Parabacteroides timonensis: one gene and its partner. Each later gene encodes a partner of the first gene's protein in a complex. Links are inferred from orthologs where the notes say so. Each region holds a gene or a part of one and is shown in the gene's direction. Other genes may lie near its edges.

The links. The genes of interacting proteins can lie anywhere in the genome.
Region 2: the proteins of pheT (region 1) and BQ7394_RS14940 are in contact, whole or in part, in a crystal structure (PDB 6P24), measured with the Escherichia coli proteins. The link is inferred for Parabacteroides timonensis from one-to-one orthologs.

What each region holds. Positions count from the first base shown.
Region 1 is NZ_LT669941.1:1,925,455-1,930,123, reverse strand. What follows is about bases 661-3,768. They hold pheT (phenylalanine--tRNA ligase subunit beta), read left to right. Parts: upstream 661-1,037; coding sequence 1,038-3,500; downstream 3,501-3,768. Other genes in these bases: BQ7394_RS15415 (YebC/PmpR family DNA-binding transcriptional regulator), read left to right, coding at 3,536-3,768; BQ7394_RS15425 (sensor histidine kinase), read right to left, coding at 661-750. In the rest of the region: more of BQ7394_RS15425, read right to left, coding at 1-660; more of BQ7394_RS15415, read left to right, coding at 3,769-4,267; BQ7394_RS15410 (hypothetical protein), read left to right, coding at 4,390-4,669.
Region 2 is NZ_LT669941.1:1,816,153-1,819,909, forward strand. The notes cover bases 1-2,977. They hold BQ7394_RS14940 (phenylalanine--tRNA ligase subunit alpha), read left to right. Parts: upstream 1-967; coding sequence 968-1,987; downstream 1,988-2,977. Other genes in these bases: BQ7394_RS14935 (DUF3078 domain-containing protein), read left to right, coding at 1-859; crcB (fluoride efflux transporter CrcB), read left to right, coding at 2,063-2,449; nth (endonuclease III), read left to right, coding at 2,453-2,977. Outside these bases: more of nth, read left to right, coding at 2,978-3,094; BQ7394_RS14955 (hypothetical protein), read left to right, coding at 3,098-3,757.

The sequences.
Region 1 (4,669 bases):
AGCTTTGTTATAATAGTTCTCGCCCAGGCCTTTCAGTAATGACCGGGTCGATTTGCCGTTGATCGTACTGATATACATGGCATCCGGTATGATCTTTTTATCTTTGGGCAGTGAGATGCCGCTTTTCCCTGACAGCCGTATTTTTTCGGTAGAGAAGATATTATTTGTCTTGCAAATATCTTTTATCTGCTGATCCATATCATCCAGAATGATTTTATCTGAATAGATATCGTCGGTGACCCGTACCACGATACATTTCCCGATAAGCTGTTCGATCAGTTCGATATTCGTTTTATAATCCGGCTTGTCATGAAAACCAGTGATGTTGGGATACTTCTGAATAAATGATAGGTTGGGATAATTGACACCGGTAAAGACTACCGGAGTTGTTTTGACGGAAGGATGATCGCAGGTCAGTAATGCGTTCAGTGCCTGGTCGTCGTAGGCCAGGATAATGTCGGGATGCAGGGATGACAATGTATTCAACTTCTCATAGAGGAACATTTTTTGTTTCTTCTCTGTCTTTTTTATACAATCCAGGTAGATGGAATGCACTTCTGCCTGAATCTCTCTTTTCTGTAACTGGTCGGCAAATATTTTCTTTATTTCTTTATAGGCGGGGAACCCAGCTTCGTATGACTGGATTATTACTATCTGCTTTGGGCTGGTTGTTTGCTTGCAGGAGCTATTCAGAAAGCAAAACAGGACAAGAGTGAATATATATGGTACATGGAGAAGTCTATTTGACATTAGAATGTTGATTTAGTATATGTTTTTATCCCTAGTGTGTTACTGTTTATGACCTCGATCATTCATTTACGCCTCTAAATTAGACTGAATTTTTATATTGAACAAAGATTTAGGGTGTGAAATGTTATAATAACTGTTGATTTATATGGTTTTTTAGAATCGTGCAAGAATAAAGTCGGCACACACGTTGAATAATTATTCTATTATTTGTACTTTTGCCAGTCAAATTGCCGCTGGCGGTGAAAGCCACAGACGCATAGTAACTTGATTGAATAAATTTTAGAACAATGAATATATCTTACAACTGGCTGAAAGAGTATCTTGATTTCGATTTACAGCCTGAAGAAGTATCAGCAGCACTAACCTCTATCGGTTTGGAAACCGGCGGAGTGGAAGAAGTTCAAACTATCAAAGGTGGACTGGAAGGACTGGTTATCGGTGAAGTTCTTACCTGTGTGGAACATCCGAACTCCGATCACCTGCATATTACAACAGTAAATGTCGGTGGTGAAGAACCTTTGCAGATCGTTTGTGGCGCACCTAATGTTGCAGCAGGCCAGAAAGTGGTTGTTGCTGTTAACGGTACGAAACTGTATGACGGTGACGAAGTCTTTACGATCAAACGTTCAAAGATACGTGGCGTAGAGTCAAACGGTATGATCTGTGCAGAAGACGAGATCGGTATCGGAACAGACCATGCCGGTATTATCGTCCTCCCGGCTGATGCGGTTGTAGGAACTCCTGCCAAGGAATATTATAATGTAAAGAGCGACTATGTGTTGGAAGTGGACATCACTCCGAACCGTGTGGACGGAACGTCTCATTTCGGTGTTGCCCGCGACCTGGCTGCTTACCTGAAACAAAACGGTAAGCCGACGGAACTGAAACGTCCCTCTATCGACGCTTTCAAAATAGATGATGAAACCCCGGCTATTGAAGTCGTGGTAGAAAATACAGAAGCCTGTCCCCGTTACTCCGGTGTGACAATCAAAGGCGTAACCGTAAAAGAAAGTCCGGAATGGTTGAAGAACCGCCTGACTACCATCGGTCTGCGTCCTATCAATAATGTAGTGGACGTGACAAACTTTGTCCTGCACGAATTGGGACAACCTTTGCACTCGTTCGATGCCGGTAAGGTTAAAGGAAATAAAGTGATTGTGAAGACACAGCCGGAAGGAACGAAGTTCGTTACCCTGGACGGTGTTGAACGTACGTTGACCGATCGCGACCTGATGATCTGCAACACCGAAGATGCAATGTGTATCGGTGGTGTATTCGGAGGTCTGGATTCAGGTGTAACGGAACAGACTACCGATGTGTTCCTGGAATCAGCTTGCTTCCATCCGACATGGATTCGTAAGACAGCCCGTCGTTTCGGTCTGAATACGGATGCCTCTTTCCGTTTCGAACGTGGTTTGGATGCAAACAATACAATCTATGTATTGAAGCGTGCCGCATTGTTGATTCAGGAAGTTGCAGGTGGTAAGATTACCGGTTCGATCCAGGATGTATATCCGGTTCCAATGAAACCGTACACGGTTGAGCTGACTTATAATAAGATAAATTCACTGATAGGTAAGGTAATTCCGGTAGAAACGGTTAAGAGTATTCTGGATAGTCTGGAAATGGAAATCGTTTCTGAAACAGCCGAGGGATTGACTATCCATGTACCTGTTTACCGTATCGACGTACAACGTGATGTAGACGTGATCGAAGATATCCTTCGTATCTACGGATATAATAATATTGAGTTCAGCGATAGCGTGAAGTCGAACCTGAGCTACAAGACAGCAACAGACCGTAGTTACGATCTGCAAAACCTGATCTCGGAACAGCTTTGCGGTTCAGGTTTCAATGAGATCATGAATAACTCGCTGACCCGTTCGGCTTATTATGATGAGTTGACTACTTATCCGGTGTCTCACTGCGTCATGCTGATGAACCCGCTGAGTGCCGACCTGAACGGTATGCGTCAGACACTGTTGTTCGGTGGTCTGGAAAGTATCGAGCACAATGCCAAGCGTAAGAACGGCAATATCCGTTTCTTCGAGTTCGGAAACTGCTACGATTACAATGTAGAAAAGAAAAGAGAAGATGCCACACTGGCCGAATACTCGGAAGACTATCGCCTGGGAATATGGGTGTGTGGTGACCGTGTAGAAAACAGCTGGGCACATGCCGACGAAAAGTCTACCGTATATGAACTGAAAGCTTATGTAGAAAATATCCTTGTCCGCCTGGGAGTAAACCTCAAGAAAGTGATTTTCGGAAATCTGAGCAATGACATCTATTCGATAGGTGTTAGCATCACAACTGCTTCCGGTCGTCAGTTGGGTACTTTCGGTATCGTGAGCCGTAAGATCTGTAAGGCGATGGATATCGACTTCGAAGTTTATTATGCAGAATTGTCATGGACGCTGCTGATGAAAGAAACGAAGAAGAGCAAAGTTACTTTCTCCGAGATCTCCAAGTTCCCGGCCGTGAAACGTGACCTGGCTCTTTTATTGGATAAATCGGTTCAGTTTGCTGAAATCCAAAAGATCGCAGAAGACAGCGAACGAAAGTTGTTGAAGGAAGTATCCCTGTTCGACGTTTACGAAGGCAAGAACCTGCCGGCAGGTAAGAAATCGTATGCCGTAAGTTTCTATCTGCAGGATGAGACAAAGACATTGAACGATAAACAAATCGATGCAATCATGCAGAAGATCCGGAAGAATCTGGAAGACAAGCTGGGTGCGTCATTGAGATAATGATTAATTCATAACAATAAAAACATTCATACAATATGGGAAGAGCGTTTGAGTTCCGTAAAGCAAGAAAATTTAAACGTTGGGGTAATATGGCCCGTGTATTTACAAAACTGGGTAAGGAAATCACTATTGCGGCAAAAGCCGGTGGTCCTGATCCGGAAAACAATCCCCACTTGCGTGCTTTGATGCAGAATGCAAAGAAGGAGAACATGCCGAAGGAAAATGTGGAACGTGCCATTAAACGTGCTGTTGAAAAAGATTTTTCCGGTTATAAGGAAATGAATTATGAAGGATACGGCCCGTATGGTATCGCTATCTTCGTGGAAACAGCGACTGACAATACAACCCGTACGGTTGCCAACGTGCGTAGCTACTTCAACAAACACGGTGGTTCGCTGGGTACAAGCGGTAGCCTCGAATTTCTGTTCGACCATAAGTGCGTATTCCATATTGCAAAGAAGGAAGGCATTTCACTGGAAGACCTGGAGCTCGAACTGATCGACTATGGTGTGGATGAAGTGGATGAGGACGAAGAAGAAGTAGTTATCTACGGCGAATTCTCTCAGAACTCTGCTATCCAGAAGTATCTGGAAGAAAACGGCTACGAGATCACAAGCAGCGAGTTCGTACGTATACCGAACGACCTGAAAGAAGTGACAGCCGAACAACGTGAAGCACTTGACAAGTTGATCGAAAAGCTGGAAGAAGACGACGACGTGCAGAATGTATTCCATAATATCAAGGAAGACGACAGCGAAGAAGAGTAATCTTCTGTCTTATATGTTAAAAGGAAGTGATATCGGAGTAATTCCGGTATCACTTTTTTTATGTCATTGGGTTTTTTTGTACTTTCGCGCCGGACTAGTATATTTTATTAAACTCTATCTGTATGAAAAAGGTAATTTTTCTGTGGGCTCTCGTATGCCTCGGTGTAATGTGTAATCAGGCTTCAGCACAAAAGGAGCTGGGTATTTTCAATTCTCTTTCGGTAGGTGTAAGTGCCGGTACGACTGGTATCGGCGTCGATGTGGCAACTCCTGTTACACCTCATTTTGCAATTCGTGGTGGTGTATCGTTTATGCCGGGGATAAAGATCAATACCGATGCCGATGTCGATTTGGTTGATCCGGAATTGGGTCAGCGTACTTCAAGTATCGACCTGACGGGTA
Region 2 (3,757 bases), 110 kb from region 1 along the record:
ATTATTCGCCGTGCTGGCTACCGCTGTGTACAGCCAGACCGACGACAAAGGCTATGAGGAAGGAAAATATGTGTTAAAAGGCGTGTCAGGCCTCAACCTGTCGCAAACAGCCATGACCAACTGGTCGGCCGGCGGCGAAAACTCCGTAGCCGGAAACGCCTACCTCAACGGCTCGCTGACGCACAAAAGCGGCAACTGGCTCTGGGTGACCAACCTCGTACTCGACTACGGGTTGACGAAAACCAAATCGCAGGGCATGCGCAAGAGCACCGACAAGATCGGACTCTCCACCCAGCTCGGCTACTCGACCAACAATGTCTGGTACTACACCCTCATGGGCGACATCAACACCCAGTTCGCCAAAGGCTACAACTACCCGGACAAGGAACATTACATCTCCAACTTCTTCGCACCGGCCTACTCCAACATCTCGCTGGGTATGGAATACCGCCCGAAGAGCAACTATTCGGTCTACCTCTCGCCCGTATCCGCCAAGATGACGTTTGTTGAGGACGATTACCTGTCCGAAATCGGAGCCTTCGGAGTCGATCCGGGCGACCGTTTCAAGATCGAATGCGGCGCCTACCTCAAGGCACGTGCCGAAATGCCCCTGATGGAAAACGTCAGCCTCATCACGACGGCCGACTTCTTCACGCCTTACAGCAACCAGTTCGGCAACATCGACGTCAACTGGGATATGCTCATCAGCATGAAGATCAACAAATTCCTCTCGGCAACGCTCAACACGACGCTGAAATACGACAACGACGTCAAGACCTTCGACGACAACGGTACGAAACACGGCGCAAAAGTACAGTTCAAAGAGATACTGGGCGTGGGCCTGGCCTACAATTTCTGACCGGAAACAAGACCCAGACAGCGTTTTTAATAAAAAACCTGCTGCAATCGGTTGCAGTATCCAAAAGAAAGGAGTAAATTTGCACGACGAAAACAAATATGATTAGAAATGATCAATAAAATCAAGGCTCTGCTACAAGAAGTGGAGAACATGAAGGCAGCAAATGCCGAAGAGCTGGAAGCTTTACGCATCAAATACCTCAGCAAAAAAGGAGAAGTATCCGCGCTGATGAATGATTTCCGCAACGTGGCGGCCGATCAGAAGCGTGAAGTAGGACAGTTCCTCAACCAACTGAAAGAAACGACTCAGAATAAGATCAACGAACTGAAAGAGAGTTTCGATAACGTGCAGACGGGCAACGACGACATCGACCTGACCCGTACCGCTTATCCGGTTGAACTGGGAACACGCCACCCGCTTTCTCTTGTTAAAAAGGAAATATGCGACATCTTCGGACGTCTGGGCTTCAGCATCGCAGAAGGCCCCGAAATTGAAGACGACTGGCATGTATTCTCATCATTGAATTTTGCCGAAGACCATCCTGCACGCGATATGCAGGACACGTTCTTCATACAACATAATCCGGACGTGCTATTGCGTACGCACACCTCATCCGTACAGACCCGCGTGATGGAGACACAGCAACCTCCTATCCGCATCATCTGCCCGGGACGCGTGTACCGCAACGAGGCGATCTCTTACCGCGCACACTGCTTCTTCCACCAGGTGGAAGCCCTGTATGTCGACAAGAACGTGTCGTTTGCCGACCTGAAACAGGCCCTGCTCTTCTTTGCAAAAGAAATGTTCGGCCCGGAAACGAAAATACGTCTGCGTCCCTCCTACTTCCCCTTCACTGAACCGTCGGCGGAAATGGATATTTCCTGCAACCTCTGCGGAGGCAAAGGATGCGCATTCTGCAAACATACCGGCTGGGTGGAAATCCTGGGATGCGGTATGGTAGACCCGAATGTTTTGGAAAGTTGCGGTATCGACAGTAAAGTATATACCGGCTACGCCCTGGGAATGGGTATCGAACGTATTACAAACCTGAAATACCAAGTAAAAGACCTAAGAATGTTCTCAGAGAACGATGTTCGTTTCCTGAAACAATTTGAATCAGCCAATTAAATTGGAAACCTAAATCATTTACCATCTTCCCCGGGCCTTTAACCAGCCCGGGGGAAACACACAAAGGAGGATAATATGATAAAGGTTTTATTTTTAATTGCAGGAGGCGCAATCGGATCGGCACTACGCTATGGAGTTTCCATGTGGGTGCAACGAACGATGCTGCACTCCTTTCCCTTCGGGATACTTTCCGTTAACGTGATCGGTTCCTTCCTTATCGGATTTTGCTGGAGCCTGGCCGAATATCACAACCTGTCGCTCAACGCAAGAGCTTTTCTCTTCACCGGACTTTTCGGCGGATTTACCACATTTTCGTCGTTCGCACTCGATACAATGTCGCTGATGAAAACCGGCGAATATAAACTTGCAATACTGAATATACTGGCTAGCAATATCTTAGGACTACTTGCCGTCTTTTTGGGTTTGCTGCTTGGAAAAAATACATTATCTTTATTGAAATAAAGTATGCGTAAAGAGGAACGATATAAAGGTGTACTCAACTGGTTCAACGAAAACGTGCCGGTTGCAGAAACGGAGTTGCACTACGACGACCCCTACCAGTTGCTTATTGCCGTGATCTTGTCCGCCCAGTGCACCGACAAGCGGGTCAATATGATAACCCCGGCCCTATTCGAGGATTTTCCCACCGCTGAGGTGATGGCGGCCTCCACACCCGAGGTCATCTTCGAATATATCCGTAGCGTCTCCTACCCCAACAACAAAGCGAAACACCTGGTCGGAATGGCCCGGATGCTGATCTCCGACTTCGCAGGCGTGGTGCCCTCCGAGATCGACGAGTTGCAGAAACTGCCCGGCGTGGGACGCAAAACGGCCAACGTGATCGCCTCTGTCGTCTACAACAAGCCGGCCATGGCGGTAGACACCCACGTGTTCCGCGTAGCCAACCGCATCGGACTGACCAACAACAGCAAGACTCCGCTCGAGACGGAACGCGAACTGGTGAAACATATACCCGAGAAAATGATCCCGATCGCCCACCACTGGCTCATCCTTCACGGACGTTACACCTGCATCGCCCGGAAACCCAAATGCGAAGAATGCGGCCTCAAGCCCTGGTGCAAGCATTTCCTGACGACAAAAACGTAAAACATGAAAGACCATAGGCGGGAAATAGTAATTTTTATTCTAACTGCTCTCGCTACACTGTCGGCAGTCTATTACTTTTTCGGTGACATGAAAGAGGGTATAAACGTGGCGCAAACGGATCTCTATACCCTGACCGCTCCGTCGCCCGAAGCCATCCTGACCGTGAACCGCCCGGCTGTCTTTGTGAGCATGATACTATCCAAGAAGCCTGTATATCAAGCCTTCGCATCGGAGATTCCGGAGATATTCCTGTCTATCATCAGGAAGAACAAGGAGCTTTCCGCCCTGCAACTCTCATTTCACACGCAAGGGGTGGTGATGTATGCTAAAGCCGACAAAAATACAGTAAGTCACATCGAGAGCGAAATACTGAGCAGTACCTTCGCCTCATTTGCGCCCCAAAAGCAGACCAAAGGGGAGATTACGTTCATTTATTTTCCGGATACCGACAATCGCTTTTTCGGATATTATCAGTACAACGGTATCTGGGTAGCCAGTTACAGCAAAAAACTGCTCGAAGAGGTGGCCGACATACAAAAGAATCAGAAGAACTACTTGCAGAAAGAGCAGGTGAAACTGCGCAAGACCCTCGACAAAAACGCGCCGCTCAACCTCATGATACAGTCCGAAAAACTCAACCTCTATGTCAGGACGGGCGACTCT